DNA from 4 places in the Paenibacillus sp. 19GGS1-52 genome. Region 3 is predicted to be linked to each of the others. Evidence: predicted binding sites of a transcription regulator. Region 3 holds the regulator's gene; each other region holds the start of a gene.
What was found. Region 3 encodes LexA, which represses DNA repair genes until DNA is damaged. Its sites were predicted from a motif close to CGAACATATGTTCG; they were not measured.
Positions count from the first base shown of each region.

Region 1: a site for LexA is predicted at 2,620-2,633, ahead of H1230_RS29985 (YhjD family protein). Genes of this name have one in related genera too.
Region 2: a site for LexA is predicted at 4,665-4,678, ahead of recA (recombinase RecA). Genes of this name have one in related genera too.
Region 4: a site for LexA is predicted at 3,701-3,714, ahead of H1230_RS09525 (YolD-like family protein). Genes of this name have one in related genera too.

Region 1 is NZ_CP059724.1:6,533,682-6,541,803, forward strand. It holds gene H1230_RS29975 (HD-GYP domain-containing protein) at 1-767, opposite strand, end outside; gene H1230_RS29980 (alpha/beta hydrolase) at 1,258-2,199, opposite strand; gene H1230_RS29985 (YhjD family protein) at 2,653-3,084, shown strand; gene H1230_RS29990 (hypothetical protein) at 3,324-3,845, shown strand; gene H1230_RS29995 (NAD(P)/FAD-dependent oxidoreductase) at 4,130-5,317, shown strand; gene sigJ (RNA polymerase sigma factor SigJ) at 5,361-6,227, shown strand; gene H1230_RS30005 (carbohydrate ABC transporter permease) at 6,742-7,620, opposite strand; gene H1230_RS30010 (ABC transporter permease) at 7,653-8,122, opposite strand, start outside.
Region 2 is NZ_CP059724.1:2,928,045-2,936,166, forward strand. It holds gene H1230_RS13945 (DUF3388 domain-containing protein) at 1-262, shown strand, start outside; gene H1230_RS13950 (RodZ domain-containing protein) at 359-1,315, shown strand; gene H1230_RS13955 (hypothetical protein) at 1,400-1,561, shown strand; gene H1230_RS13960 (YajQ family cyclic di-GMP-binding protein) at 1,799-2,290, shown strand; gene pgsA (CDP-diacylglycerol--glycerol-3-phosphate 3-phosphatidyltransferase) at 2,432-3,019, shown strand; gene H1230_RS13970 (competence/damage-inducible protein A) at 3,216-4,505, shown strand; gene recA (recombinase RecA) at 4,748-5,812, shown strand; gene H1230_RS13980 (regulatory protein RecX) at 5,947-6,681, shown strand; gene rny (ribonuclease Y) at 6,988-8,122, shown strand, end outside.
Region 3 is NZ_CP059724.1:3,260,964-3,269,085, forward strand. It holds gene H1230_RS15280 (ROK family transcriptional regulator) at 190-1,233, shown strand; gene H1230_RS15285 (MFS transporter) at 1,233-2,429, shown strand; gene H1230_RS15290 (hypothetical protein) at 2,525-2,752, shown strand; gene H1230_RS15295 (hypothetical protein) at 2,810-3,190, opposite strand; gene H1230_RS15300 (L,D-transpeptidase) at 3,365-3,703, opposite strand; gene lexA (transcriptional repressor LexA) at 3,992-4,618, opposite strand; gene H1230_RS15310 (LysM peptidoglycan-binding domain-containing protein) at 4,870-5,283, shown strand; gene H1230_RS15315 (DUF896 domain-containing protein) at 5,395-5,604, shown strand; gene H1230_RS15320 (hypothetical protein) at 5,655-6,176, shown strand; gene H1230_RS15325 (HAD family hydrolase) at 6,212-6,997, shown strand; gene H1230_RS15330 (FixH family protein) at 7,218-7,637, shown strand; gene metH (methionine synthase) at 7,817-8,122, shown strand, end outside.
Region 4 is NZ_CP059724.1:2,025,459-2,033,580, forward strand. It holds gene H1230_RS09495 (putative periplasmic lipoprotein) at 1-719, opposite strand, end outside; gene H1230_RS09500 (NucA/NucB deoxyribonuclease domain-containing protein) at 753-1,169, opposite strand; gene H1230_RS09505 (cytidine deaminase) at 1,309-1,725, shown strand; gene H1230_RS09510 (PH domain-containing protein) at 2,015-2,503, opposite strand; gene H1230_RS09515 (hypothetical protein) at 2,728-3,276, shown strand; gene H1230_RS09520 (hypothetical protein) at 3,354-3,584, opposite strand; gene H1230_RS09525 (YolD-like family protein) at 3,760-4,095, shown strand; gene H1230_RS09530 (hypothetical protein) at 4,142-4,306, opposite strand; gene H1230_RS09535 (LLM class flavin-dependent oxidoreductase) at 4,358-5,422, opposite strand; gene H1230_RS09540 (pirin family protein) at 5,525-6,373, shown strand; gene H1230_RS09545 (M15 family metallopeptidase) at 6,508-7,194, shown strand; gene H1230_RS09550 (WGxxGxxG family protein) at 7,261-7,665, shown strand; tRNA gene H1230_RS09555 (tRNA-Leu) at 7,850-7,935, shown strand.

The DNA.
Region 1 (8,122 bases), 3.3 Mb from region 3:
CTCTTGGTCAGAAGCCAGGCGGCGATAGAAGAGAAGAACACGCCAAGCAGAAGCACCATACCCGCCCAAGCCCAGTAGCTGTGCAACCCGCCTACCCTTCCAGTGCTGATATTGTCTAGACGAATGTTTGTGGCCATGATAAATAGAAAAAGTGGGAAGGTCCCAATCAGCATACAGCTGACCAGAAATTTGGGGCGTATCGGCACAAATACATGTCCTTCAAGCGAGAAGTCTACATTATACATCTTCACAGCCCGATTTCTGAATTCCTTTATTAACGGAACAATGGCAGAGCAAGTCAGAAAAAACTCAATCAGAGCATGCATGCAGGCTATCAACACAGCTCCCGCCAATGCCAGTAACAGATAGGAATAGGGAAAGTTGATCCAGCCGGTGTAAATCATCCAGGATGTCATCCCCACAGCAGGCAAAGACAGACCTAGTAGATGGGGACCTAGAATCCGGTATACCGCACTCCTCGGTAGCCGGTGGGTATGCAGATAGGCCTGCTCCAGCATAACAAGTGAGGGCTCCCGTTCCTTAAGCGCGCTCCGGATAGGTTTCATTTGTTTAATAAATACATTGATTTCCATTACAGCCATGATCAGAAACGAGATAAGCAACACTATAATCAAACGATAATATTCCAATGCAGATATATCCAGTGAGGAGAGAAGCAATACACTTCCTACCGCGATTACAGCGACAATGGAGCCGAACAAATAATTGCGAATTTGCTTCTTCAAAAATGCTGCGTATAAATTCATCTGTTCCTCCGTTTCCAGCCTCATACCAGTTCATATAGGATTTGTATTTTGAATATAGTTGTGTTATAATTAATCAGTATTTGATTTTCCGTATATTTATCCCCATCAAGAAGATGTCAAGCCGATTGTTACCTTAAATACTTTTATCGGCATTTTGGACACAGAATCTTACGTTTTCTTGCAGTACTCTTCCTTTTTATGAGATTAAATTCAAACATAGCATTCCGATTCACACTGGCGCGGTCAATGGAGCCGCAAGGGCAAAAGAGAGGTAGGGCTTTTGTCGTATTGGAAGGATTATTCTCGCCACACGGCTGCTGGAAATAAACTAGGAATTATTACACCCGTTATCACGAACGGCGGGGGATTAAATATATCAAGAAAACATGGTTGAGCTGTCCTTTATTAAAGGATGCTAACCATGTGTGGAAAAATATAAGAGCCCGATAACCGCTTCTAGCGGATATCGGGCTCTGTCTACGTTTCAGGGCTATACTACATAACGGACAACAAAACTACTCACTCTGCTTACATAACCAGCCTTATCCGTATCATACGCCAGACCGTGCCCTGCCTGTGGGACTATGAACTTCTCCTTGGGACTGGGGCATGCCTCGAACAACTTATCCAGCATCGTATACGGCACGAAGGTATCCGTATCCCCGTGAATAAACAGAATGGGCACCTTAGCCTTCCGTACCTGCTTCAGTGCAGACGCTTCACCGAAGAAATAACCAGCCTTCAGTCGGGTGACCAGACTAGCGCTGTGTACGAAAGGAAAACTAGGCAGCCGGTACATACGTCGCAGTTGGTAAGACAGCTGTTCTTTAACTGAGGTATAGGCACAATCGGAAACTATGGCTTTTACTTGTGGCGGCAAGGCTTCACCGGAGGTCATCAGCACCGTAGCTCCACCCATAGACACCCCATGCAGCACAATTTGTGCTTCCTGCCCTGTTTCTTCTATAACATATTGGATCCATTGTAAATAATCACGACGCTCCGGCCAACCAAATCCAATATAGTTCCCTGCACTTTCCCCATGCCCTCTGGCATCGGGAATCAGCACATTATAGCCCAGATTCTCGTAATATAATTTTGCACAAGCACCCATATCTTTGCCTTTACCGGAATATCCATGGGCAATAATAGCGGTACGACCTGCTGCACGCTCAGAAGTTAGTAAATAACCTCGCAGCTTGAGGCCTTCATGTGAAAGGATATCTATATTCTTGAAACTCTGGCGAGTGACCCACTCTTGCCCTTCTCCCCAAGAAGCACCGGCAACTGGAGTCTCTACCTTTAAATCCGGAGTTTGACTCAGAAATTTCTTGGGCGCTCGTTTAATTGCAACGCCGTAGAAAAAAAATCCAGCGTATGTGACTGCCCCGGCAATAATGAGAATAACCGCAATAATATCCACGAGCCACATCTATACTATCACCTGTCCTTCCTTCTAACATTCTAGTCCCCTTTTATTTCAGCATAGTATAACACGGCATTGGCGCGAAACAAAAATAGTATAAACGTTTGTGCTCCCTCCAACAACTAAATGCTAAAAAAGCGCCAAAAGGCGCTTTCCGTAAGGCTTTTATTTTATTCTATAACATCTGTATCCAGCCAAGCATGGACACCCATAATGGAATACTTAAGAACAAACCAAAGATCAGACCACGTTTAAGACTTCCCTCATAATTCATTACAATTCTCCCCTTCATTAGGTCAATAGAATCATTTTTATTATTGCAAATTTAATATAAATTAATTCTTTTCCATACGTTGTGAATAATGTCACAGTTAATCCTTTGTTTATAAATTCCATTGATTAATTTTCGAACATTAGGTTACAATACGAATATACGTTCCTATTTAGGTGGTGATATTCGTGCACAGAGCGGAAAGCAGAGACAGCATGCTGGTCAAATCTTATGTATTGCTTCCACTGATTTTGTCAGCTTTTGAGCGTGATGCGACCATTATTTCCACAAATTTACGGACACCCGCTCCCTATCTGGAAGTCCTGGATTTAGCGGCAGCTGTAGCTACTGTTGACTTAAGAGATGTGCGTACTGAAATGAGAACACGCGGAATCAAAGTGTATGATCAACAAAGACTTGACGTAGGCATTGAAGCCAAATTCATATGCCGGGGCTACCATGAACGAATGCTGCTGTTGAACGACATTATAGCCGCTCAAGCGGCCATTCATATGCGCAGATACCTAGGGCTCGATATTTCAGCTTTCAAGAGCTACGAAGAACAGTATCGGCTGAAGTCGGACCCCTCCGAGGCATCAATCACGCCCCCTACCAGTTAACAGTACAAACAGGCCTTGCCATGGGAGTTAGCAAGACCTGAAGGCTATACCACAAAACACCGGGGGGTGTTTGATTTATTTAATATATCCCGCTAACCTGAAATTCAGCTGATTATTAAATTAAAATCACATAAAAATAAGAAATCATACTACTTTGCCTCGACCCGTTAAACAAATGGAATATATATGTAATTTATGGTAAATTCATTATAATGAACAAAACAACAAGGAGGGCCATTATGCGCAAGTTCCTAGGGTTGCTTAGTACCGTTATTCTTTCGTTCGCGTTAATTACGGGCTGCAGTCAAGCTGCGTCAGATACTGCAGAAGTTGACGATGCTGTTAAAGCCGCAGAGAACTACAAAAATGTGGAGTATGACATTAACGCTTCTGAGAATATACTGTCCGAAACATCCATTCAACAACGAAATGAAGAGATTCAACCTTTTTTAACGGAATCCTTTTATGAAAAGGCAGTCAATACCGGTTACACAACTTTACCTCTGAAAGTCTCCTATAAACAGAAGCTTTCTGTAAAACCGGAAAACCTGCAATTCAAGCTGGAAGAGCAAAAGAAAGATATTGTCGAGTTGAACTATACCGTGGACCTTGTATTGTTGGATCAAGGAGGCAAAGAAAGTCAACGTGTCCCTATGGAGGGTATATTGACTCTGTTTGAGGTGAATGGGCAGTGGCTTGTACAGGGAGATCGATTTGATAATCCTGCATTTAGGAAACTCATTGAAACAGTGGACAAATGAACCGCAAGGTTTGTTTGTCGTAGCTTGCAAAAGCTCGAATTCCGGCGATGTTTGCCCTTCCACTGCTGCCGTTCATTTTCCCTAATCTGTAGCAATGAAATTGCCCCTTGGAGCGCTTATGACTTGCATATTCTTGTTCTCTTCCCTATTGGTCTACAAGAAACTAAGAAACTATAAAACGAACATTATATCCCACTAAAGAATTTGCCGGTTTCTTTATACTGTCACAAAAACATACGCTATCTCGTTTTATGTGCAGACCAAGATAAAGGGAGTGGCGATTCATGAAAGAGTTTACTTGCATTGTTATTGGAGGAGGCTATGCCGGAATCCATGCAGTGAAAGAAATAAAGAAAAACTGGAAGAATGAAGAAACTCATCACGCTTTGCGGCTTATTCTTATCGACAAGAACCCGTTCCATCTTCGCAAAGTTTTATTGTTTAAACCCGCTGCTGGAACCGAAGATATCCGTGTACCTTTCGAAAGGCTGCTCCCCGAAGGGGGAGAGTTCATACAAGGAAGTGTGACCAAGATCGACCCGGGACAGAAGCGAGTAATATATCATGATGCCGAAGGAAAGGAACAGTCACTGGACTACGAGTTGCTTGTTCTAACAGCGGGCAGTGTAGTACGTCGGCCTGAGCCCGATCAAGGTGGAATAGCGCTTACGGATCTGGAGGCCGCGCAGAAAATAAGGGAAATATGGCGTGGGAATTTACAGAAGGCTGTAGCTGAAACTAATGATAAAGAACGCCGTCGATTGATGACGATTGCCATTGCCGGAGCAGGCATCAGTGGCATTGAAACTTCTGCCGAGTTGGCCTATGGGGTTCATGAGGATGCAAAGCAGTTGGGCTTAGACCCTGCTGATGTGCAGGTCATTTTGGTTAATGCCAACAAGCGGCTTTTTCCAAATGGGCCAGCCAAGGTCGGACAGAAGCTGCAGACCTCGCTGGAATCCTTCGGGGTATCCGTTGTTCATGAGAGCAAAGTATTAAAGGAACAGGAAGGCATACTGGCTTTATCCAACGGTGACAAGATTCCCGTCGGGCTTTGTATCTGGACACTGGGGCTTATACCCAATCCCCTGCTGCCAAGCATCGGGGTAGCAGTTAATTCAATGGGATATGTCAGCGTAGACGCGAGCTACCGGGTGCAGGGTGTCAAAGGAGTATACAGCATCGGTGATTGCGCACGTATTGAGGACCCTGTAAGCGGAAAAACGGATGGAAAGACATGTAAGGAGGCCATTGCACAGGCGGTGAGACTTGGGAAAATCATCTCGTCGGATCTTGCCGGACGTCCGGCTCCCTCTCATAAAACCTATATGGATTTCTTCTGCTTTGGTTTGGGTCCAGAGCAGGGGATGGTCTGGACACGCCAATGGGGTATAGATCTGCTTATTACCGGTAAGCTAGGCTATAGATTAAGAAAATATACGTGGGATATGGCCAGTATGGTAAATAGATAACACCTGAAATTAGCTGAGCAATGCATAAGGATGGAAACCTGAAATGGAAAAAATATATATGCAATATAAAAATCTACTATTTACCCTTGCTTATCAACTAACAGGCTCTGCAACCGATGCGGAAGATGTGGTACAGGACGTATTCTTGAAAGTGAAAGCTCTTGATCTAAATTTGGAATGCCTGGCTGAACCGAAAGCCTATCTCTGCAGAATGACTGTAAATCGCTGTCGGGATATGCACAAATCAGCTCGCAAACGGCGAGAACAATATTTTGGAGAATGGCTTCCTGAGCCGATTTCGACCGCTGGTGATGAGCTCTTTGAATCGGTGGCCCGTGAAGAACTGCTCTCTTATGCCATGTTGGTACTGCTTGAACGACTGTCGTCTGCAGAACGTACGGTCTTTGTTCTACGGGAAGCGCTCGGCTTTAATTATCCAGCTATAGCTGAGCTCATCGATAAAAGTGAGTCCAATTGCCGCAAGCTTATCAGCCGCGCCCGGAGCAAGATGGGGATCATAGACGATGAGACTTTCTTAAAACTCGAAGCGGAAAGCGAAGAATGGGTTCACCGATTTCTAAGTGTTCTGGAACAGGGCAACATAGACGGAGTGATAGCTATGCTCCACAATGATGTGGTATTGATCTCCGATGGAGGTGGCAAAGCAAATGCCGCGGTCCACCCTATCGTTTCCCGTGATTACGTAGCCAGATTTCTTATTGGCCTAAGTGGCAAGAAACCTCTTTACGAGCAAGGAATACAAGTGGAATTGAAAATAATCAATGGGCAAACCGGACTGACCATCCATTCAAATGATGGCCTCACAACGGTTGTGCTAATGCATGTTGAGCGTAATCTGATTCAAAACATTTATTTCATCAGGAATCCCGATAAGCTTTTGCATATATAAGAACAGCCAAAATCAGAGTAACACAAGCTCGCTGGGCACTAAAAAAGAGGACACTGCATTCCATCCCATAAGCTTTTCTTCTATTTAATAACGTGATCCTGCCAAGCATGCACACCCATAATGGAATACTTAAGAACAAACCAAATATTGTACCATGTTTGAGACTTTCCTGGTCATTCTTACAATGCCCCCCTTTATTAGGTAAATAGAATTATTTATATTATTACTAAAATAGGCCTTGCCATGGGAGTTGGCAAGGCCTGAAAGCTACTATTACAAAATACTGGGGATATTTGGTCTATTCAATATATATCTCTAACCTGAAAATCAGCTGATTATTACAAGAAAGGTTCATTAAAAAATGCGGAAAAGACTACATGGAATTTCTTATCCCTCTAACCGTCGCTGTCTTTGGTCGGATACAGATAATAATCGTCACCGTCACGAAGTATAACCGGATCTGCCCAATAGCCTGGAAATATATGATTACAAATATTCCCCTTAGATACTCTCCTTATTCTTTAACCGAACCTAGCGTAATACCGGATACAAAATATTTCTGCAGGAACGGATAAATCACCAGAATAGGCAGCATGGTCACTACAATTTTGGCAGCATTGAAGGTGCGCTGGGAGAAATTAATCAAATCTTCCGAGCGGGTTGTCGCTGAAATGACCGGTTGGACCACGAGCTGCTGAATATAGGTCTGCAATGGAATATTGCTCTGCTTGTTCATCAGAATCATACCGTCAAAGAAGGCGTTCCAATGATTTACGACACTGAACAAGGTCACTGTAGCAATTGCCGGCAGCGCCAGCGGAACGGAAATCCTAAGCAGCATCCGCCAAGGTCCTGCACCATCTACAGTCGCAGCTTCACTAATCTCTTTGGGTAAATTCCTAAAGAAGTTCATAAGCAAGATTACATTAAAGATTGGAACGGCAGTTGGCAATGTCAACGCCCAAATCGTGTCGATCAAATGCAGATTCTTGATCACCATATACCACGGAATCAGTCCACCATTGAACATCATCGTAAATACAATAATCCATATATAGAAATTTCTGCTCTTGAACTCCGAACGCTCCTTAGCCAGCGGGAACGCCATCAGAATGGTCAATGCAAAGTTTATCGCTCCACCAATTAATACCCGCTTCACCGAGACCGCAAAAGAGTCAAAAAAGCGATGATCACTTAACATGTACTTATAAGAGTAAAACGTGAAATCTACCGGAAACAAGGTAACCCGACCGGCCGCAGCTGCCGATTTCCCGCTTAAGGAGAGCGAGACAATATACACCAGCGGCAGTAGACATAGTAATGTAATGAATGACATCAGCAGTAGCAATAGAATATCGGGTGCTTTAATACGCTGTTTGGCTGAAGGCAGCATGGAGATACCTCCTTTCCCTGCAAATAGTGCGACTAAAAGATACGATAATTAGCATACTTGGCGGCCAGCCGGTAGGAGATGAATATCAGCACAAAGCCTACCAATGATTTCATGCTGCCGACAGCCGTAGCCAGACCGAATTGATACTGTACCAATCCAATCCGGTAGACGTACGTATCAATAATGTCTCCCGATTGATAGACCAGCGGATTGTAAAGGTTGTATATCTGATCGAAGCCAGCATTCAGTACCTGACCGATATTGAGTGTAGTGATCAGCACAATTGTAGGCAGAATGCCAGGCAAGGTGACACTCCATATTTTGCGAAGCCGCCCGGCTCCGTCTATTTCTGCCGCTTCATACAACGATGGATTAATGGCTGTCAGCGCTGCCAGAAAAATGATGGCATTGAAGCCGAATTCCTTCCACACATCGCTTAGCACCACCACAATCGGAAACCAGAAGTTGCTTCCCAGAAAAAAGACCGTGTCCCCAAATAGGC
Region 2 (8,122 bases), 330 kb from region 3:
TGCTGAAGATGAGCTAAACCCAAACAATGTATTCATTATTGATGGTATAGTTAGTACAATACGTTCCAATGAGAAGCATTACAACTTGCTGCAGAAGGTTATGAGTATGCCTAGCACAAAGGTTATTGAGCATCCAGATATTTTTGTGCGTGAGTCTGATTACACGTTCGATGATTTTGATATCATTATTGAACTGCGCAATAATCCCACAGAAGAGATATTGTATGAATCATTTACAGCAAGCTATAGCGATGATCTATAGAACAAGCTACACATCGAAGATTATGCTTACAAAACTTAGTGAATTACGAAGTTGTACATCGAAGATTATGCTTACAAAACTTTAGGAGGTGATGGTATGTCGGAACTGGGCCGGCATTTGAAGGAAGCTCGTCTGCAAAAAGGGATGAGCCTTGATGATGTCCAGGAAGTAACAAAAATTCGCAAAAAATATTTGGAAGCCATCGAGGCGGAGGATTACAAGGTGCTCCCCGGTAGTTTTTATGTACGGGCGTTTATCAAAACCTACGCTGAGGCAGTTGGCGTCAATCCCGATGAACTGTTAGAGGAACATGGCAACGTACCTGTACCTCAGGTGGAATCGACTATGGAAACGGTGATTCAAAAGCGCAGTCGCAGACCGGAAACGGAACGGAATGCGAAGTGGCTGCCTACACTATTAATGTGGACTTTCCCTATATTAATTATTGTAGTGATTTATATGTATGCCTCACAGCTTAACAAATCAGATACCAAGCAAATCGATCCGGTCAAGCTGACTGACGCAGAGCAAGACCCACAGACTGCTCAAACCGCCCCACCAGCGGCTGGTGGGGGCGTAGTGGTGCCATCAGCCTCATCAGGAGCAGATGTAGGCGGAGCAACTGCGCAAACGACTACAGAGCCAACAGCAACGCCAACTCCTTCTCCGTCTCCTTCCACGCAAGCAGTTACAGTAACGGAGGATGGCAAATCGGGAAAAACAACGATATTCAAGGTCTCAGCTCCCCCAGGCAGCGCAGTACAGGTAGAGATTGCTGCCACTGGAGTGAGCTGGCTTGAAGTCTATAATGGCGAGAACTCCAAGGGTGAGAAGCTGTCTTTTGGCAATACTGCTGCAGGAGATACAATGAGCTTTACTCTTGGAAGTGCAGGGATGTATATTAAATCAGGTTATTCACCTGCTACCACGGTCACGGTTAATGGCCAGGTCATTACCGATGGGAAAACCTCTTCACGTTTTCTTGTTAAGCTTGATGAGGGAACGCCCAGTAGTACACCTGATACTGGACAGAATAGCGAAACGAGTCAATAGAGGATAGATATGTATAGACTTTGGTTTTCTGGAGAACCTAAGAATGAATTACAGTTCTTACGCCAAAGTGAGGTGTATTCTCTCATGACCGTCAGTTGGATCGTAGCAGGACTAGGTGTTATCGTCAGTCTCTTCGGGTATTATTTGACACCGGGCGCCTGGGGCTATGGAATTCTTGGTTTTGGACTGGCACATATCTACCTTGGAATTCTGGATATGTTCCGGAATCCTGCCCGCAGTAGATAACTGTCAGAGTAGTGGCCGTCTCCTAGGGAAGAGGGAATCTCTTGGAGGCGTGTTTTATGTAATTAAGCCTGTATATCTGCCTTAGTAGATGAGCAGGAGCTAGCTTCAGCATAAAAGCTCCACTTTGGTGGGGCTGTTTTCTATGCTAGGTTGCTTTTTTTCTTTTCATAATTAGACTTGGGAGACCCTTTCTCATATAATAGTAGCAGAATAAACGCAAGCAAAGGACGTGGAGTAATGAGTTCGGAATGTTCATTTGACATCTTATCCAAGATGGATATGCAGGAACTGACCAATGCAATCCATCAGACCGAAAAGGAAATCGATAACCGTTTTGACTTTAAGAACAGCAAGAGCAGCCTCAAACTCGAGAAGGATGCGCTAATTATCGCTTCTGAAGATGAATTTAAACTAAATGCCGTCATTGATATTTTACAGACCAAGATGGTTAAGAGAGGTATCACGCTCAAGAATCTGGATTTTGGCACCATTGAACCAGCGTCTTTAGGAAGTGTACGCCAGCGCTTGGGCCTCAAGCAAGGAATTGATCAAGAGAATGCCAAGAAGATCAACATTCTGATTCGCGACTCCAAGCTGAAGGTAAAGAGTCAAATTCAGGGTGATCAAATCCGCGTCACTGGAAAAAGCCGTGATGATATGCAAGAGATCATGCAACTTCTGCGAAAAGCTGATTTGCCGTTGGATTTGCAGTTTAACAATTTCAAGTAAGTTCTCGTACCCCGCAGTGCTTGCCAGCACCTATTTTGCGGGGTGCTTTCTGTTTTTTTGACACTCATTTGTGGCTATAATATACTTGCTTAAGAAATGTGGATTAACGTTTTTGTATGAATGATCAGGGGAGGAACTTCAGTGAATTTGCCCAACCGCATCACGCTTGCTCGCATTTGTCTTATTCCAATTATGATGTTTTTTTTGCTGGTGAATTTTAGCTTTTATCCAGAGCCAATACATTGGGGCTCATTCCAGCTTTCCATTAACCATCTGATAGCGGCTGTAATATTCTTGCTTGCTGCCAGCACGGATGGGATAGATGGTTACATCGCTAGGAAATATAATATGGTCACCAATCTGGGCAAACTGCTCGATCCCCTTGCGGACAAGCTGCTGGTATCAGCAGTATTGATTTCTTTAGTGGAGCTGGGTAGATGTGATTCATGGATTGTGATTGTTATTATCAGTCGGGAGTTTGCAGTAACCGGACTTCGCCAGGTAGCGCTGCTTGAAGGAAAGGTAGTAGCCGCCAGTAAATGGGGGAAAGTAAAGACAGTTGTCCAAATTATTGCGATTTCTTTGCTGCTGCTTAATAACTTTCCATTTCAGTTCATTAGCATTCCTGTAGATGAGATTGCTATTTGGGCCGCAGCAATCATCACTATTTATTCTGGTATTGATTATTTCGTGAAGAACAAGGATTTGCTTCAGCTTCACAATGCATAGGCTGAAGAAGAGTGTGAAGCAATAGGTATAGTGCCTATTGTTTTTTTTAAAGATAAGAATTTATATATTTGACGCGATAATTTATCCTTATCTTTCTCGAAGAAACGGGTGCCGTCCATATAATGGACGGCAAAGCCGTTTCTTCTTGCGAAATATCAGTTATGCAAACTCTACAACTAGGAGGCGAAAGCCAGCTATGAAGGCAGAAATTATTGCAGTCGGTACGGAACTTTTACTTGGCCAGATCGTGAATAGCAATGCCCAGTTTTTATCGGTAGAGCTTGCTGCATTAGGAATTGATGTGTATTTTCAAACCGTGGTTGGTGACAATAGCAGCCGGCTGCAGGAGGCCATCAAGATCGCACAAAGCCGTGCGGATGTTATTCTATTCACTGGCGGAATTGGTCCAACTGAGGACGATCTCACTAAAGATGCCTTGGCTGCTGCGTTGAGTCGAACGGTTCATATTGATCAGCTGGCGATGGATCATGTGCAGCGTTTTTTTGATGAGCGGAAGATTGTAATGACAGAAAATAACCGTAAGCAAGCCATAATTATTGAAGGCACTACACCGCTTCCTAACGAGATCGGTCTTGCTGTTGGTATTGCTTTGGCTCACGACAATAAATATTATATCGTACTTCCTGGTCCGCCCCGGGAGATGAAGCCGATGTTCACAGATCAGGCCAAGCCGTGGCTGCAACAACATGCTTTAACTGATGAAATGCCGATTTACTCCAAAATGCTTAAATTCGCTGGAATTGGAGAATCGCTGCTGGAGGATAAGCTGATTGATCTCATTCACAGCCAGACTGATCCTACAATTGCACCATACGCCAAAGAAGGCGAGGTCACAGTCCGTATTTCGACAAAGGCTCCTTCCGAGCGAGAAGCAATGCAGAAGCTAGAGGTTATGGAACAGAAAATCAAGGAGATCCTTCCGGAGCATATGTATGCGAATATAGATGTACCTTTAGAACAGCTGATTGTGGACTGGATGGCTGATGCAGGACTGACCCTAAGCGCAGCGGAGAGCTGCACAGGGGGACTGCTGATGGAAAGCATCACTAATATACCCGGTAGCGCTACAATGTTTGCAGGAGGCATCGTCTGCTATTCTAATGATATGAAGAAAAAGCTGCTGAATGTGCCAAGTGCTTTACTCGAGGGGAAAGACGCTCCCGGAGCTGTCAGCCGTGAAGTAGCTGAGGTGCTGGCAGATCAGGTGAGAATGATCGCGGATACTGACTTTGGATTATCCGTTACAGGTGTAGCAGGACCAGGGTATTCTGAACGCAAACCCGTGGGTTTGGTATTTGTCGGCTTAGCTGAACGAGGCCGTAAGACAGAGGTGTACGAGCTTAATCTTAAAGGTACTCGCGAGAATATACGGCTGCGCACTGTTAAGGCTTTGCTCTACCGTCTCTGGCGCAGGCTGGAGGAACGTAAAGTTGAAACTCCGCTCGAGGGAACAGTCTTGCAATGACATTCAGTTTAGGTATATAATTGACCCATACGGAAGAACCGTGGCACTGAGCTTTCTTTGCCGCGGTTTTTTGTTTTTTATGGTTCTTTGTTATTATGGGTTAGCTTCCTGTGATCAACTTACAATAAAAGGGATAATTAACCTAAGAATCAAAAAAAACGAATGTATGTTCGAAAAAAAGCTTGGCAAGACTTCCAAAACACGCTATTATATTACTATAAACAGTGAAGGAAGTGGTCTGATTGTCAGATCGTAGTGCAGCGTTGGAGATAGCTCTTCGTCAAATAGAAAAACAATTTGGTAAAGGTTCGATCATGAAACTGGGAGAGTCCACTCATATGCAAGTGGAAGTTGTACCTAGTGGATCTTTGGCACTTGATATTGCGTTAGGTATTGGCGGACTTCCCAAAGGACGGATTATTGAAGTGTATGGACCAGAATCTTCTGGTAAGACAACCGTTGCTCTTCATGCTATTGCAGAAGTACAACGGTATGGAGGACAAGCTGCATTTATCGATGCTGAGCATGCTCTCGACCCTAAATATGCTAAGGCCTTGGGTGTAAACATTGATGAGCTTCTCCTGTCTCAGCCAGATACGGGTGAGCAGGCGCTTGAAATTGCTGAAGCACTCGTTCGCAGTGGAGCTGTAGACATTATTGTCATCGACTCCGTAGCGGCATTGGTGCCAAAGGCTGAAATTGAAGGCGATATGGGTGATTCTCATATGGGTTTACAAGCTCGTTTAATGTCTCAGGCTTTGCGTAAGCTGAATGGTGTAATCAGTAAATCGAATACGATTGCAATTTTCATTAATCAGCTCCGTGAGAAAATCGGAGTTATGTTCGGTAATCCGGAGACCACTCCAGGTGGTCGGGCCTTGAAATTCTACTCTTCGGTGCGGTTAGATGTACGTCGTGTAGAGAGTATTAAGATGGGTAACGATGTCGTAGGTAACCGTACTAAGATCAAAGTCGTGAAGAACAAGGTAGCGCCTCCGTTTAAGCAGGCGGATGTAGATATCATGTACGGTGAAGGGATTTCCAAAGAAGGAAGTCTGGTGGATATTGGTATTGATTTGGATATCGTTAACAAGAGTGGCGCGTGGTATTCCTACGAGGGCGAACGTTTAGGCCAAGGACGGGAAAATGCCAAGCAGTTTCTGAAAGAACATCAGGAAATGGCGCTTGAAATTGAGAATAAGATTCGTGAAGCAAGCAATTTATCAACTATTGTTGCTGCGCCGAAGGCAGCAGAGATTGAAGCAGAACAAAAAGAAGAAGAAAATCTACTGCTTGAAATTGAATAATATCACTCGTTGAACATGGGGTTAAATTACATTTATGGCGCGAGCGCCCTGCGAAAGACTGTAGCAGGGTGCTTTTTCCTAATAAATAAGTGTATGAAGAATAAGGATATACAGCTATGAGGTGACAAACAGCCATGGTAATTCAATTGAACCCTGAACCGGAAGAGCAGGATGAACAGGTACTGGCCCATTTTCCTGAAAATGAGCCTCTGGAAATTACGCGAGTAGAACTGCAGAAGAAGTCGAAATATCGTTATATCATTCATTTCGGGGCTTATAACATGACTGTTCATGAAGATGTCATGATTAAATATCGAATGATTACTGGGAATACTTTTATTAAAGCTGACCTAGAGGAAATTATTGTGGCGGACGAGCGCCAACGAGCCTATGTAGAGGGACTGCGTTATCTGGAACGGAAGGCGCGTACAGCTCTGGAGATGACCCGCCGTTTACGGGAGAAGGAAATAGGGGAGACTATTATCGCGGAAGTGCTGCAGCGTTTGCAGCAGGAACGGCTGATAGACGATTCTTTATATGCCAAACAATGGGCAGAGCAGCGCATTATGAACCAGCGCAAGGGCAAGATGCGGATTCGCCAGGAGCTGCGTGAGAAGGGTATCGACAAATCTTTGATCTCTGAGGTGTTGGAGAATATTAGCCCGGAGCAGGAACTGGAGATCGCACTTGAGACAGGCCGGAAGAAGTGGAATCTGATTCGCGGTGATGTCGCAGGCAAGCGAAATAAGACTGGAGCCTTCTTAATGCGGCGTGGATTTACAGGTGAAATGGTACGCCAAGTTCTGAATACTTTGCTTCAGGAAGAGGATTTTGAGGGTGAAGAAGAGGAAATATACTACACTGACTGATTCTCTTGACTTTAATGAGTATATCGTCTCTCTTGACAATGTCTTTTTATAAATAATAAAATATAACATGAATCGGCATAAAGTAAGAATCCTTTTTCCTTCCCAAAAAGGTAACCCTTACTCGCGATTCGCGTACAACTCATATGAAATGTAAACGCCGGATAAGGCGGGCAGTGTGCATGTAATCATGTGCAGTAATGGCAATCGGTGAATTTACCGGTTTTTTGTATGGTGATGGAACGGATAGTTTAACAACTGCACAATTCCCAAGGTAACTCTTGGAGGAATCAACGAGGAGGTGAACAGATGCCAATTATCATCTGGATCATTATCGTTCTCGTTGTAGCTGCCTTATTCTTTGGGTTCGGTTATTTTATTCGTAAATCCATTGCAGAAGCTAAAATTTCAAGCGCAGAGAAAGAAGCCCTCGTCATCGTGGAGAACGCGAAGAAAGAGGCGGAAGCGCTGAAGAAGGAAACGGTATTGGAAGCTAAGGACGAAATCCATAGAATCCGTACCGAAGCTGAGAAAGAAACTCGTGAACGTCGGAATGAAATCCAACGACAAGAGAGACGTTTGCTGCAAAAGGAAGAATCGCTGGATAAAAAAATGGAATCGCTTGAACGAAAAGAAGAACAAGTAGCGAACAAAGAGAAACGAATTGATGAAACCCAACAGCAAATTGATGTCATTTACAAAAATCAAGTCACGGAATTGGAGCGTATCTCCAATTTGAGCATCGAAGACGCAAGAAGTATCATTCTTAGCAATGTAGAGCAAGAAGTTCGCCATGAGACCGCACAGATGATTAAGGAAATTGAGCAGCAAGCTAAAGAAGAAGCGGATAAGAAAGCCCGTGAAATCATTACACTCGCTATTCAACGTTGCGCAGCTGATCATGTAGCGGAAACAACGGTTTCGGTGGTTACGTTGCCGAATGAAGAAATGAAAGGCCGGATTATTGGTCGTGAAGGTCGGAACATTCGCGCACTGGAAACTCTTACCGGTATTGACCTCATTATTGATGATACGCCGGAAGCTGTTATTTTGTCAGGATTTGATCCAATCCGCCGCGAAGTGGCTCGTACAGCACTTGAGAAGCTTGTGGCTGACGGACGTATCCATCCAGCTAGAATTGAAGAAATGGTTGAGAAATCCCGTAAAGAAGTGGATGAACGGATTCGGGAATACGGTGAGCAGGCTACCTTTGAGGTAGGTGTTCATGGATTGCATCCGGATCTGATCAAAATTCTGGGCCGTCTGAAATTCCGTACAAGCTACGGTCAAAATGTATTGAAGCACTCTATGGAGGTTGCTTATTTGACTGGACTGATGGCCGGTGAGCTAGGGGAAGACATCGTGCTTGCAAAACGTGCCGGACTGCTCCATGATATCGGCAAAGCGCTTGATCATGAAGTAGAAGGTTCGCACGTCGAGATCG
Region 3 (8,122 bases):
GGTATGCGGCTTTAATCACAATAGATCAACCGCTGATTTTGGCTTTGAGCCAATAATAGAATATAGAATATTCTCTCTCTCATACAGGTTACTTAACCAATGACGAGGGCTTAGAATAAGCCCCCGAAAAATATAGATATATTAAAATACTTTTATAAAGTATTGTATTAAGTGAGGTGATTATTATATATGGAGAATATTGGCGGAAATGCTCTTGTCACAAGAGAGGTTAATATTAATTTGGTTAGAAGAGTCTTGAAGGAGAAGCAACAAGCCACCAAACGAGAAATTGCTGAGACAACAGGCTTGAGCGTGGTGACTGTCGCTACTGTGCTGCAGCATTTAGTGAAATACAATGAAGTGCTTGAGTCTGGGCTGATTTCATCTAGTGGAGGGAGACCTGCGCAACAATATACATACAATGAGGAGTTCGTTCTTGCTTTGATTGTATATCCCTATGAAACGGAAGGTTGTACCTTTATCCATGGCACCATTGTCAATCTTTCCGGAAAAAGCATGTACGAAACAAATGTTCAAGTAGAACTTGTGAATCTGCAAAGTTTTGAACAAATTATTGATCATTGTATTAGTCTCTATGCTTCTATTCAGGCGCTTGGCTTCGGTTTACCTGGCGCTGAATATGATGGGAAAATGATTGTGTCAGACTATGAATCCTTACTAGGTATTTCGGTTACAGGGCACTTTAGAACTCGCTATCAAAAACCAGTTGTTATGGAAAATGATGTGAATGCTGCAGTTATTGGGTTCTGCAGACGTACGCAGGTAGCTGTCGATGCTTCAATAGTCTACTTGTATTTCCCGGAAAAGTTCCCTCCTGGAGCTGGTATATATCTAAATGGAAAGCTGTACAGAGGGAGACGAAGCTTTGCCGGTGAAATTGCCAATATACCGCTGGGGATAGCATGGGGGGAGGCTGCCTTGCTGGACTCATCAGAACTGCTATCTGAAGCGATAGCTAAACTTACGGTAACAATCTGTAGTGTGCTGAATCCTGATGCTGTAGTGCTGTATGGGAGCTTTTTAACGATGGACCATATCCATGAACTTACCCAAAGATGCAGTACACAACTGCCTGCAAGCGCGATGCCAAAGCTGTTGCTTTCCGAGGATTTTGCAGCTGATTATAGAGAGGGAATGATAGTGCAAACCCTCAGTACGTTAGAACCAGAGATACATTTAATCAAATATGACAGTATAGGTGGGAATCGCTAATGGCCACATTATTTTTAATCATCATCTATTTAGCTTTCATTAGTTTGGGATTGCCTGATTCTATGCTAGGAGCAGCGTGGCCGGTCATGCAAATCGAGTATGGAACACCCATTGAAATGGCTGGTGTGCTCTCCATGGTCATTGTGGCCGGTACGATCATCTCCAGCTTAGCAAGTGAGGCTGTGCTAAATCGTTTGGGTACTGGAAAGGTCACTTTAATCAGTGTTGCAATCACCGCTGTTTCGCTATTAGGCTTCTCACTATCACCCTCTATTCTGTGGCTTGCTATTTGCGCGCTGCCGCTTGGACTAGGAGCGGGGTCAATTGATGCCGGGTTGAATAACTATGTGGCTACCCACTACAAAGCGCACCATATGAGCTGGCTGCACTGTTTCTGGGGGGTTGGAGCTATGATTGGACCTATTATAATGTCCCATAATATTGCAGGGGGGCATTCTTGGAGAGATGGTTATACTGCTGTTAGCCTGATTCAGTTTGGATTGGTTTTGGTGTTATTCCTCACACTTCCATTATGGAAACGGGTTGAGCGAACCAACCATGTTGTGGAAAAAGAGGAGCAAATCATATCCATCCATTCATTACTTCCGGAGACCCATGAGAAACCCTTGAAAATTAAAGGTGTTAAGTTTGCCTTATTTACTTTCTTATTTTATGTGGGTGTTGAAGCGACAATGGGATTGTGGGGGAGTAGTTTTCTTGTGAATGTGAAGGGATTGTCTGCCTCATCGGCAGCGCAATGGGTGTCCATGTATTATGCAGGTATAACAGCAGGGAGATTGCTCACCGGATTCGTAACTTTTAGATTCAGCAACCGGGATCTTATACGTGCTGGACAAATAATAGCATTGCTAGGGGCTATATTACTGGTCATACCGTTACCGGAGATGTTTTCGCTAATTGGTTTTATTCTGGTTGGCTTAGGCTCTGCCCCTATATTTCCTTGTATGCTGCATGAAACGCCAGTCCGCTTCGGGAAAAAGCACTCCCAAAAGATCATGGGCTATCAAATGGCTGTCGCCTATGTAGGAGGAGCAATCCTGCCGCCGCTGCTGGGATGGGTAGCTGCCCTTACCTCGTTTATGATCTTTCCGTTTGTCATTGTAGCCTATATTATCATCATGCTCATTAGTTCAGAGAGAATAAATAGCTTGATGAATAAACGTCAGACGATTTGATATTATTTATAAGACTGTACAACCTGTATGCAGGAAGTGATATACTCTTTTGTGAAGTTATAACTTTAGAATTACGTTCATATAGGAGTGATATCATGAGTAATACTTATAAAGTACTTTCTACAGATGCCGATCTTTTTACCGCTGCGCTCGCTCAGGTTCAGGTATATGTAGTCCAGAAGAAGACGGAGCAACCGGATTGTATTGTAGATTATTGTGGGCCGATTCGCGAATATACACCGGATTTTGTAAATATGGGTGATATTAAATATAGAAGAGCTGGATTTGAATTCCGAGTGCATATCCCTAAAAAAGCATTTTGAGCCCCCCTCGGAAAATACCGGTTTAGTTTGTTCCGAGGGATACACCCAAAATTAAGGTTACAAGAAATTAAAAGCTGTTATTTGATCTGCATAAACAATCAGTTGTTTATATTCAATCGCGAGCTCATAGTTGGCGAATGGTCTAACAATAACGTTATCCAGGACTATGAAGTTATAGTTGAAGTTCTTGTCCGGATGCTCAGATTCCAGATATGATATGTACTCGTCCACAATGACGTCATCCATCAATGATTTTAAATTAAATAGATCCTCCTTATTCGAACTGTTGGGAGATACATTTCCTTGAATACTGCCAAAGGCCGTAAGCAGGTTAACCTTTCGCTCGCTAACAAGCTCATTATTTAATAATAAATTGGAGAGCTTGCCCAGTGTATCAACCTTAAAATCCACGAGGGTTCTTATTTTTGAATTATTCAATCCTGACACTTCCCTTCAAGTATTAATACCAGTTACAATATTCGACATATAATTGCAGAAGTCCTCGCAGATCAGTAAAAATATTTAGAAGTTGCCAGAGGCTGACCTATAAGCCATGTACATGAATTTAGGACAACCTCTTTTGTAAAAGCAGAAGCTCAGAAAGGAAATACTTTAATCTCTTATGGTCACTCGGATTCCTATAGGAAGTATTGCTGCAAGAGCTGTAACATCCTCATTATACATACGTATGCAGCCATGAGAGACCTCTTTTCCGATGGAGGAAGGGTCATTGGTTCCGTGGATGCCGTAATGCGGTTTCGATAATCCCATCCAAAAGACTCCAAACGGGCCACCAGGATTAGGCTGCTTGTTGATTATTGTATATTCGCCCAAGGGAGATTGGGTTAGCATTTTGCCGATCCCAACAGGAAACCCTCTGACAACGGTGTTATCATCAAGCAGATATAACATACGTTGTGATAAATCAACGATAATTCGATAATTTGGCATCGTATTCATCACTCCTCTCAGGATAGAATATGTGTGGAGTGTCGGGGCTGTTAATACAATGAGGGCGATGCTTGAAAGATGGTTTCTGCGTGGTGAATTTATGATAAACTTTTTTCGAAATATAAGAATTTATATGTTTCACACGATAATTTATCCTTATATTTTCGAAGAAACGGGTGCCGTCCATATAAAGGACGGCACCCGTTTCATCTTGTTCCAATAAAGACAAAAGGCAGTTCCGCATAGAAGCGGAACTGCCTTTTGTCTTTATTGGAGGAGGGCATAACACTAGTGGATATCGCGGAACAATCCGATCACTCTGCCCAAGATGGTAACGCGGTTTAGACGTAAGGGTTCATAGGCAGGATTCTCTGGTTGCAGGCGTATATGATCACGTTCTTTATAAAAGGTCTTAACGGTTGCCTCGTCTTCTTCGGTCATAGCTACAACGATATCTCCGTTGTCGGCAGTTTGCTGTTGACGCACGATGACATAATCACCATTCAGAATACCAGCGTCTATCATACTGTCTCCAAGTACAGATAACATAAATACTTTGTTGTCACCAATGAAATGAGAAGGTAGCGGAAAGTAATCTTCAATATTCTCTGTGGCTGTAATTGGAATTCCGGCGGTGACTTTACCGAGAACAGGAACACGGGTAACGGTTTGGGCAAATTGATGAACATTATCGGAATCATCTTGACCAAGTACTTCAATCGCACGTGGTTTCGTTGGGTCACGACGGATTAGACCTTTCTTCTCGAGCCGGTCCAAGTGACCGTGTACTGTTGAACTGGAGGCAAGGCCGACGGCTTCACCAATTTCGCGGACAGAAGGTGGATAACCCTTGCTGCGGACTTCGTTACGTATAAATTCCAGGATCGCCAGCTGGCGACTCGAAATCTTGGACATCGGAATCAACCCCATATAGTAATGTTTGGGAAAATTATAACATAGAACTACCGTTCGCACAAACATAAGTTCTAATCTACCAATTTAAAATGAAGTAGAGAGGCTAAATATTGATATTTTATATTCTAGAGCTGGAAAATAGACCTCCCGAAATAAGAGAACAATTGTTCGAAAAAAGCTATTGATCAAAACACATGTTCGTGTTATATTATTTTTGAAAGTAAGAACAAGTGTTTGGAGGGCGATGTTTGATGATGAAGTATAGCACATACCGCAGTATCTATGATGAGGCTCAGAAGGTCGAAGCTGTTGGGCAGATTTCTGTATCTGATAAATTGAAATTAAGCAGAGAAATTACAGGTCGACTGGTAGATAGAGTATTGAAGATGTTCAAGCAAGATCAATTGGTAAAGTTATCCTTAATAATTCTACTTGTGGTATCTGGCTTTACAGTGGTTGGTAACGTATTTGCAGGATCAGTGTCTTTAATGAAGCAAGAGAAGCGGGTTGTTGTGGAACGTGGAGATACACTTTGGAGTATTGCACTTGAGAACAAACCGACAGATATGAAGACGGCTGTATATATAGAAGGAATTAAACGATCTAGTGGATTAGAGGACAGTAATATTAAGGCTGGAGATATCATTACATTGCCTATTTATTAATTTATTATGAACAGCATACATGTATAAGACAGAGCTTGCAGGGAGTAGACCTTGACAAGCTCTTTTTCTCATGGCAAAGTTAGAATGAATTTATTAGGGGAGGGGAAAGTTTTGGACTTCGATAAAATGGTCGCACGCATTAACGAATTAGCACGCAAGCAGAAGAGCACCGGCCTTAGTGAAGAGGAAACGGCAGAACGCGCCAAGCTCCGCGAATTGTATCTTGCTAATTTCCGCAGTAATTTCCGTACTCAGCTGAATACTATTGAAGTTGTAGATAATGATGAGCATGGACAAGGCAACAAGGGGCTAAAACATTAGCGCCTCGGTACCTTTTCATAGATATTACAGTATGACTAGGGGGAAATGACATGGCCCGTTCTTGGGAAAGAATGGTTCAACGCAACACGCAAAATATCAATAAGCAAAGAAAGAAACAGGGCAAGGAGACTCTTTATGCTTCGAAAACCCCTGCAAAGAATGTTGATGTTTTTAAAGGACGGAATATTGTGTTTCCAGTAGTTTTATTCGCGCTTGGTGTGATGTTTTGGTTAGTAGGAACGATAGATTCGCAAAGATCTGAGGGTCTTCTAGCCAACTGGCTGGGTGTTGTCCTTTACTTTGTTCTGGCGGCACTTATCTATTTCCGTCGGCCATACTTAAAGGTAGATCGCAACAAACTCTCCACGTCCAAATTCAATCGTGAACGCTTTCTGCCTGCTGCTGAAATTGAGAACATCACCCTTTCGCGTGGCGCGGTTACGATTAAGCATAAGGGCAAACGGACAAGATGGGTTTTCTCAAGATTAATTAATCGTTATAATACGGCCTCCATGGGTGAACGGCTGGAGCAATTTGCAAAGGCTAACAACATTGTAATCGAACACGAATAACATTAGAGTCCATCTTAGGGAGAAGGAGCGCTATAATGCCAATTGCTGCTGTACTATTTGACCTTGACGATACACTGCTATGGGATGACCGGAGTATTGAAGAAGCGTTTCGGTTTGCCTGTGAAGCGGCTGGAGACTCTATAAATCCTCAGGAACTTGAAGTCGCTGTCCGCAGGGAAGCAAGAGGTCTGTATGAATCTTATGAAACCTTTCCTTTCACTCAGATGATCGGGATTAATCCCTTCGAAGCTCTTTGGGCCAACTTTACTGCAGGGGAGCAACCGGAATTCCGTCAACTGGAGCAACTAGCTCCTACCTATCGGAAAGAATCTTGGAGACGTGGGCTTGCAGCTCTAGGTGTGAATGATGAAGCATTAGCTGAGACGCTAGCTGCCAAGTTTGCCGCAGAGCGCCGCAGTCGCCCGTATATCTATGAGGAAACGATCCAGGTACTTGATCAGTTGCGCGGAGAAGTGAAGCTGCTACTGCTTACAAATGGCTGCCCAGCTCTGCAGCAGGAGAAGCTGGATGGTGTACCGGAGTTGATTCCATACTTTGACCATATTGTTATATCGGGAAGTTTTGGCAAAGGCAAGCCAGATAAGGATATTTTCGTGCATGCGCTTGAATTGCTTGAGATAACACCGGATCAGGGAATTATGGTCGGTGATAAACTCACCACGGATATTCGCGGAGGGCTGGCAGCGGGTTTGACAACAGTTTGGATTAACCGGAACGCCAAAGTTCCAGATCCGGCGATCCAACCTAACTATGAAATTGGACATCTTACAGAGCTCCTTCCACTAGTACAATCTCTATAATGAACAGATTAGACACCAGTGTCCCTTGATGGGATGCTGGTTTTTTATTTGAAAGTATACAGGGAAAGCTCAATGGTTGTGTGAACTATGTCATTGATAACTGGAGGAGCCAAGATTCTGAGTTCCGAAAACTCGAGAATTATGTGTATAATAGAAAAAGAAAGCATTACGCCAGATGTCAGTATAGATCCGCCCTACACTTAAACCGGGAGGACAACAAATGATGACCCACAGGAAAATGGTCTTTCTATTTTCAGTTGTTACAATTTTTGGACTTGGGGGATGTTCCTTAGGCAATCAAGAACAGTCCCATATGAACAGCACAGATCTATCTATGGTTGCAATTAAGGTAGAGTTACGATGGAATCCTGATGAGGTTTCCGTCAATGAAAAGGTGACTTTTGAAGCTGTTGTGACACAAGATAATCAGCCGGTAGATGATGCAAAAGAGGTTAAGTTCGAAATCATAAATAAGGCTGATGCAACTTTGAAGCAGGAGCTGAACGGAAAGTCTGCAGGAAATGGGTTGTATAGCGCCGAGGGTATACTAAAGCAAGAAGGTCAGTATACGGTCACTTCCCATGTTACTGCACGAACACAGCATTCTATGCCAAGTAAAGAGCTTACCGTACAGCCATAAATGAAATGGGCGGGATTCTCCGCCACAGAATACGGATTATGCAGGGTGGAAAGGAAGGCTTTCCGAATTCCCTTAATTCTGCTAAACTTACTCTAATGTTTTACTGGGGGGATTTGAAGTTGGCTAAATTCACACTTGCTGAAAGCTTGCAGCAACGCATATTAATTCTTGATGGTGCCATGGGTACCATGATCCAACAGGTGCCACTTACCGGCGAAGACTTCGGCGGAGAAGACCTTGACGGTTGTAATGAAATGCTGGTGCTTACCCGGCCGGAGGTTATTCAGAAAATACATGAGCAGTACCTAGAAGCTGGCGCTGATCTCATCGAGACTAATACATTCGGTGCAACATCAGTAGTTCTTGCGGAATACGATATTTCGCAGCGGGCACGCGAGATCAATCTGGTGGCAGCGCAACTGGCTCGCAACGCTGCAGATAAATACGATACGCCTGAACGTCCACGTTATGTTATAGGGGCCATG
Region 4 (8,122 bases), 1.2 Mb from region 3:
CCAGCAAATTTACCTAGCAGTTCAAATCTTTGATCTACTGTATTGAAGAGAACAAGATTCTCTAAGAATAGATCGTCAGCTGCAAAACTGCTTCTGGTTTGAACGAGCAGTATCTGCTCAGTGTCACTCAAAATGTAGGTTAATACATCTGTGAAATAGCCTCTATAATCCTCTTGGAGCTGTAACATATCATATAATCGCTTTAAAAATGGCACATTAGTGGGACCTGAATTTTTTAAATAAAAGGTTCCTTTAGGCTCAGCGTTATATCCCCCAAAGACATCCTCCGGGTAATCAATGTTGAGCGAACGCTCGTCGAAGGTTAGGCGGACTGCCTGATATTCCGGATTAGTGAAAACATACTTAGTTCCATTAAAGCTGAAATCTGAATCAATTCCGCCTGTATTATGTCCGAAGCCATGTACAACAGATACTTCTAGATGATAGAGGCCGCTACTTATCTGCGTTACCGTTGCAGTGCCGTTGTTCATGGGATTAGACCAAGGGGTAATAAACTCACCTGTGACGACTGAAATTACCTCCGATTCTTTGGATGCGGTGATTACCCCGGCAGAGGCAGTTATTAATGGGTTATTTGTTACCGTTGCGGTTTCCGTTGGACTAACTGGGAAACCCGGAGTTAGCTGCGGCGAAGCTAGATGGCTGGAACAGCCAGCTAACAGCATAAGTATTACGGAGAATAGAATTACTTTTCTCATAAAACCTTCCTCCTTGTGCTTCATTTGATGAGCTTATCTGAACATCAATTCAACACGGGTGCCATCAGCAAAATTCTCTAACTGATTGCCTACCCAACTGCCTGCCCCGCGGTTATCGCTTGGCTTTATGTATGCAATGTCGGCGCCTTCGCCGCCTTCTTGACACATGGCCATCGGCCATTCGTCGCGATCATAGCCTTTTTTGGTGGGCACATTCTTCAAGGATTGGCTCCGGTTCTCTTCAGCCTGCTCGCGGTCTATGGTACATATGGCAGATTCCCCACTGGAAATAGCATCTTGTATATGCTTCGCTGTCTCCGGATACCGCTCCGATGGAAAGACCAACTGGATGATGTCCTTATCGGATGAGGTTGCAGGTGAAGTAGATTGTCCGTCCTCCCCAAACCAGTAAGTACCCAAGGCGAGTAGTGCGACGATGATAAGACTCATGATGAATTTCCGTGCTTTTCTTTTCTGTGCTTTCACTCTCTGCTCCTCCTTTTTTTTTGCTTAAATTAGTATAGCGTATATCTAAATTCTGTGCGATTTAATATACTTTTTTAGAGAATGAAGGAGGATGAAATTTGATATGCATACTTTAATTACCATTGAGGATCAGACGCTTATTGCATCTGCGCAAGAGATTATTACCAAACGTTACGAATGGGAAAGACACCACGTAGGCGCGGCGCTTCGCACGAAGACGGGGGAGATATTTACGGCGGTTCATGTGGAGGCCAGTTTAGGGCGGGTAACCATCTGTGCAGAAGCCATGGTGATTGGCAAAGCTATATCCGAAGGCTATAAGGAGTTCGATACTATTGTTGCAGTGAGACACCCGGACCCGGATAGCATTGAAAGGGAAATTAAGGTCGTTTCTCCTTGCGGCATGTGCAGAGAGTTGATTGTTGATTATGGTCAGGACTGTAAGGTTATTGTATCCGAGGCTGGTGATTTGCTAAAAGTTGAAATCGCTGAATTGCTGCCCTTGCGATATACAAGGTAAATAGTTGGCTACCGCCTATGTATTTACTATACATAAGGAATTATGCGCTCATTAGATTTCTTGTCCTTTCGCTGCGTCCAGCCACTAAGCATGACTCCGGCTAATCCGGAATTGGTCGTTCCGGCTGTACTTATGTGGGAAAGCTCCAGTCAAGCCAAGGGAGTTATTCCAGCCGGGGCGTTCTACCTTCCTTGAAGGGTTTTGAGGGTTATGGGGAAAATCAAACAAACAGCAAGTCTCCGGATGATGGGAAGCTTGCTGTTTGTTATTTGTTGATTGCTATGTGTGGTTAAATCTGTTCACGGTAGCTGATGTTATTGGCGATCTTCTCGTCGCGAACCGCTTTGCGCAGAACGTCCTTAACCGTCTGGGCATCACGAATTTTTCTGAAAAGAAGCTGAGGCGATGAGGTATCGTCAGAGAATACCGTCAAGGTTCCGATGCCGAGCATGCGCTGCATAATAGATTGAGCAACGGATAAATCGCGTACCCGCAGCAGTTCAATTTCTTCGACATTTTTGCCGATAAGTCCGGTCTTTACCATGATTCTCTGGCTGGTTATCTTGTAGCTAGTTGTATTCAGACCTATGATTCCTTTAAGTCGGTCGGAGATGCCGGCCGGTTTACCCTCCCAGAGTACAATTTCATGACTGGACCCTTCTGTAGCTCTTGAGCGGGGGGCTGCTGCTGGAGCATTCTCTACGGTGCTTGCTCCGCATTCTCCACAAAATTTAACGCCCTGCTTGAATTCTGCTCCACAGGCTGTGCAATAAGGCATGGGGTATCTTCCTCTCCTGATTACATATGAGATTATTATAATATAACGGGGATTTGCAGTCACCAATGAATACGCTATTAAATCTTATGATTCACTAAAAACATCAGTGTCTGTAAATGAATACGCTTTATGTCGAAAATCTGTTTCAGAGCTCCTCATTTTACATAAATTTCATTTGCACTTTACAAAAAGCCACATTATCCTATTAAGTGGGGGGATAGAAGATGAAAAGAGCCTTTTTGATAGGATTGATAATAGTGTTTGCTGTGCTTAGCGCCTGCAGCAGTAATGAACCAGCTACAACGGCGCCTGCTTCAGAGGCAGAAGTGCAGGAATCCGTACTGAATTACTACAATGAAATGTCTAAGATCGAACAACTAGGAAAGTCTTCCTTAGAGGAGTTCAATACGGCGCTCACTTCTTATTCGACTGGGGATGTGACGGACAAGCAGTTGGAGAAGGCGATCGACGAATTCCAGAGTACCTCAGCTGATATCTCAGATCAGGCGGAGGAAGTAAAGATTCCAACCAGCTTGCCTGTGAAGATCCGGGATTTGCTTCAGGAGTCCCTAATCGCTTTTAATAGTGCGTATTCTCTAAAAAAAGAAGCTTCCGAGGGTGCTGATTCCGACAACGTATCTGCTGAGGAATTCAACGACTTAAATCAGAAAGCTGATTTAGCGATGCTTTATGGAATATCGAAGCTTAACGAAGCGCGGGAAGCTGCAGGACTCATGAAGTCTGAGGACGAAACAAAGAAGGTTCAGAAATAGAAGATTAGCTATTTGGAATCTCAAGTAGATAAAAAGAAGGCGCTGCACAGTGAATCTGCCAGCGCTTTTTTGTGTTGTCATTTGGTATGTAGCAGACGGTTCTTCAATCTTCCTAACCGGGTCTGTTTCATGTCTTTTCCCTTGTTCTGCAACAGATAGACTAGTAGAGATATAATAATCAGACCAATAAATAGCCCAGCTGTGGCCCCTTTAGTAAAGTTTGAAAGTGTGCTGCTGCGCAGGACGCTCGGGAATACAGTAAGGAATAATACCGGAATGATGAAGAGTAACGCAAGCTTTTTTTGCAAGGGAAAGCTCCTCTCGAATCTAGATATATATTATTATACATCTTTTTATAAACGAAGAAATATGTGGTTTGTCATTTTTTCACTGTTGATTAATTCGTGCTATAGTGGATATAATACAAACATACGTTCGCATACTATAGACTGGAAGTAATATTAATGGAAAGAAGGAACGAGCATGGGCAAGAAGCTGGAGGGAAATGGACTGTGGGAGGGCAGCCGAATGATGCTGCCGGAGCACAAAATCCGGATTATAAGTGATGAACGGGAAACGCTGCGCCGTGTCCAACCGATTCTGGATGAGCAGAAGCAGGAAGAAATTGAGTGTACGCTCGCCTTATCACTGCGTAGTCATGTTCGGGTGACGGTGGTTCTGTTCGATCCTTTTGAGAATAAGCTGATGAGCGGGTTTGTAACTTCCATCCACACCCACTCGCGCGAGTTTAAGCTGCAGTGGGCGGAGGAATGGAAGTGGATTGAAGTAGATAATGTTGTTGAGGCTTACATCGTCTAGTGAAGATGGAAAGGTACTGAAATGAGATTTTTAGCGGAGGACTGCTCTATTCCTTAGAGTGGGTGGCTCCGCTTTTTTCATAAGCAATTAGCGTTACAGTAGGGTTGCCTGTCAGCTGTGCCAGAGCAACCTCGGCATTTCGAATGACTTCAACCGCAGCCTCTTGTTCGCCAAGGGCAGCGAATTTGTAATCATTATTGAGAGTTTCCATCGTCTTTGTCCCACCTTTCAGGGTCATTGTGCCCTTGTATGTGGAATTCATTCAGGCGTTCTGAGCAAGCTCCTTGCGCACGATAGGAGCGACCTTGGTGCCGAGTAGTTCAATGGCACGCAGGACTTCACGGTGCGGCATCGTGCCGACATTTACATGCAGGAAGAAGCGGGTAACCCCTAGATTTTTACGCAATAAAATAATCTTCTCCGCGACATATTCGGCATCGCCGACGTAAAGGGCTCCCCGCAGGCTGCGTGCGGCATCATATGCTGCGCGGTCGTAACGTTGCCCCCAACCCCGCTCGCGTCCGATGACGTTCATTTGAGCCGCTGTTGAAGGGTAGAATAGGCCGGCAGCCTGCTCGGTTGTTTCTCCGACAAAACCGTGCGAATGCGTAGCAATCTGCAGCTTGGCCGGATCATGACCAGCCCGCACAGCGGCTTCTTTATAAAGGGCGACTAAAGGTGCAAAATTCTCAGGCATTCCGCCAATGATGGCAAAAGCGATCGGAAGGCCCAGCGTTCCAGCCCGCACCGCCGACTCTGGATTTCCACCGCTTGCAATCCACACCGGTAATGGACTCTGAACAGAGCGCGGATAGACACCCAGGTTATGGATTGCTGGACGATGACCGCCGCGCCAAGTCACCTTTTCTGAGGCTCTAATGGCCAGTAGCAGTTCTAGATTCTCTTCGAACAATTCGTCATAATCATCCAGACTGTATCCAAACAGCGGGAAGGATTCTGTGAACGAACCGCGGCCCGCCATAATTTCGGCCCGGCCGTTCGAAATGCCGTCAATGGTGGAGAACTGTTGATACACACGAACCGGATCGTCTGAAGACAGCACGGTAACAGCACTAGTGAGTCTTATATGTGTGGTCATGGCAGCGGCTGCTGCTAATACTATAGCGGGTGCGCTTCCAGCGTAATCAGCCCGATGGTGCTCCCCAATGCCGTAGACATCCAGGCCCACTTGGTCGGCCAATACAATCTCCTCAACGGCCTCACGCAAGCGCTCGGCATGGCTCATGACCACTCCTGTAACCGGGTCCGGTGTAGCTTCCAAAAAAGTACTGATTCCTATTTCCATATTGTTTGTCAAATCGGTCATTGTATTTCCCTCCATTTATGTTACTATATAAAATATAGTATATATTAATAATATAGTTATAGTATAAGCGGTGAAATCCAATTTTGTCAAAGGAGAATCTACATGGGCCATTTAAAGACAGCGACTAAACGTAGTATTAGCGAAGTAAGAGATATCACTCTGAAAAGAATGAGTCCGATCCATGCAGCGGGTCCAGTCATTGAACCTGGGAATTGGGCGAAGAACGATCCTTTCCTACTGATGATGGAGGATGAATTCCAAAAGGGTTCCTTTGACATCCATCCCCACCGGGGAATGGAGACCGTTACGTATGTGATCGCAGGGCAGATTGAACATTATGATACGCATAGCGGTGAAGGTGGAGTGCTCGGACCCGGGGATGTGCAATGGATGACGGCAGGAAGCGGGGTTGAGCATAATGAAGTGCCTTCAGAGGGAATTACCGCACGATCCCTTCAATTATGGGTGAACCTGCCTAGAGAGCACAAAATGACCCAGCCGCGCTATCAAAATCTAAAAAGTGAAGCTATGCCCATTCGGCAAGAAAAGGGAGCGACGATTAAGGTTTTTTCCGGCTCGTCCAAGGATACCGTCTCCTCCACCCTAAATTATGTGCCCGTAACGATGGTTGAAATGCTTATAGAACCAGGCTTTACGGTCACGCAGGATTTGCCTGGCAGCTACAATGGTTTCATCTATGTGCTCGAAGGCAGTGGGACATTTGGGCACAATAACATGACAGCTTCGCAAAGCCAAGTCTTGTGGTTAGGAGAAGGCGGTAGTGGAACAGGCGAGATTGACATTACTGCTATCAACCCGCTGCGGCTATTGCTGTATGCTGGTGAACCTATTAAAGAACCGGTAGTCGCCAGAGGCCCGTTCGTGATGAATACGGAAAGAGAGATTACGGAGGCTTTTAGCGAATATCGCCAGGGAACCTTTTTGAAATAAATATAGATGAATTAAGGAGCTGTGTTCTTAAAAAAGAGCATGGCTCTTTAATGTGTGAAATAGCTGAAAATATGGGGTTATGCGTACAAGCAGAGCGAAATTACGGAGCATCTACTGTACCAAGGGGTGATAATATGCTGACATTGGAGCAGGTCTGGGGCAAATCGACGGCGAATCTTCGTTCAATCCATCCGGTCTTGCTGGCCGGGACGAATGTTTTGATAGAGCGGTGCTATGCCAAGGGTATACCCATTGTCATTACCCAAGGGATGCGGACGTTTGCCGAACAAAATGTGTTGTACGCACAAGGAAGAAGTAAACCGGGAAACATCATCACCAATGCACGGGGAGGCAGCAGCTATCATAATTACGGTCTTGCGGTCGATTTCGCGCTGCTGCTGCCGGACGGAAATGCGGTCTCCTGGGACATGAAACGGGATGGAGACCAAGATAAGATGGCGGACTGGCAGGAAGTTGTGGCCGAGGCCAAACTGCTGGGGTTTGAATGGGGCGGTGACTGGACCTCTTTTCAAGACTATTCTCATCTGCAGATGACCTTTGGACTTACGACCGACCAGCTCCGGGCAGGCAAACAACCTACAGCACAGCAGGTGAAAGAGGCCTTAAGCCGGATTAATGGAGGTGACGACGAGGTGGATAAAGACATTAAAATAACCATAGCTCTCAATGGCCTCAAGCTTACGGAAGGTGTTCTCGATAACGACACTACCTATGCCCCGTTGCGTGTTCTGGCGGAAGCGCTTGGCGCCAAGGTTACTTATGATGCGGGAAGTAAGACCGTGAATATTGCGACGAAATAGGGTGTATAGATACTGTTACATTTGGGGAAATTATCAGCGATTAACAACAAAGGGGGGCATTACATCTTGAAGAAGCTGATAACAAGCCTTGTCTGTTGCACAGTATTATCGATGAGCCTGATGGGAGCCGGTTACGCATCCAATGCATCCGGGACGGCAGGTATGGGCGATGGTAGAATGAACAATATGGGGAACGATACCCGTATGATGAATCAAGAAGGCAATATAATGAATGGTACGACAGGCACGAACAGAAATGACACCATCATGAACGACAAGGTGCGTACTGGCAATAATAATAGCACAGTGTCACCGCTGTCCAACGATAGGACAACTGGCAGATATCGTGCCACAAGCACAACTACAACGGGTACCACTACCAACCGCAGCTCTAACTGGGGCTGGCTTGGATTGGTTGGGTTGCTAGGTCTAGCTGGAATGAGAAGCAGAACTAGAGAAGACAATAAATAATTCAGCTCTGCAAAGATCCGTATCGGCCCTGGCTGGAACGGGTCTTTCTGTGTTTATTTCAGCGTCATGCCAGTTTTATTTCGGGAAAAAATAAACTTTTGGATAAAAGAGGATTGCACCTTTTCGAGATACGTGATATTATATTTCTTGTCGCGTTAACAACGCGTCATCGCCTTCATTATTTGCCGGGGTGGCGGAACAGGCAGACGCACAGGACTTAAAATCCTGCGGTACGTGAGTACCGTACGGGTTCGACCCCCGTCCTCGGCACTACAAGAATAAGGGTTTCAGCTCATTTGAGCTGGAACCCTTGTTTGTTTTTAAGCGGGTTTGCTAACATTTTGCTAACGCCGCTTCTTTTTCGTGTAGATTCGAGGTTTCCGATACGCTCAGAGTTGTGATTGTAATGACTTCACGTTGAGCATTTCTTATTCAGGTTCTATGATCGAGAATTCTG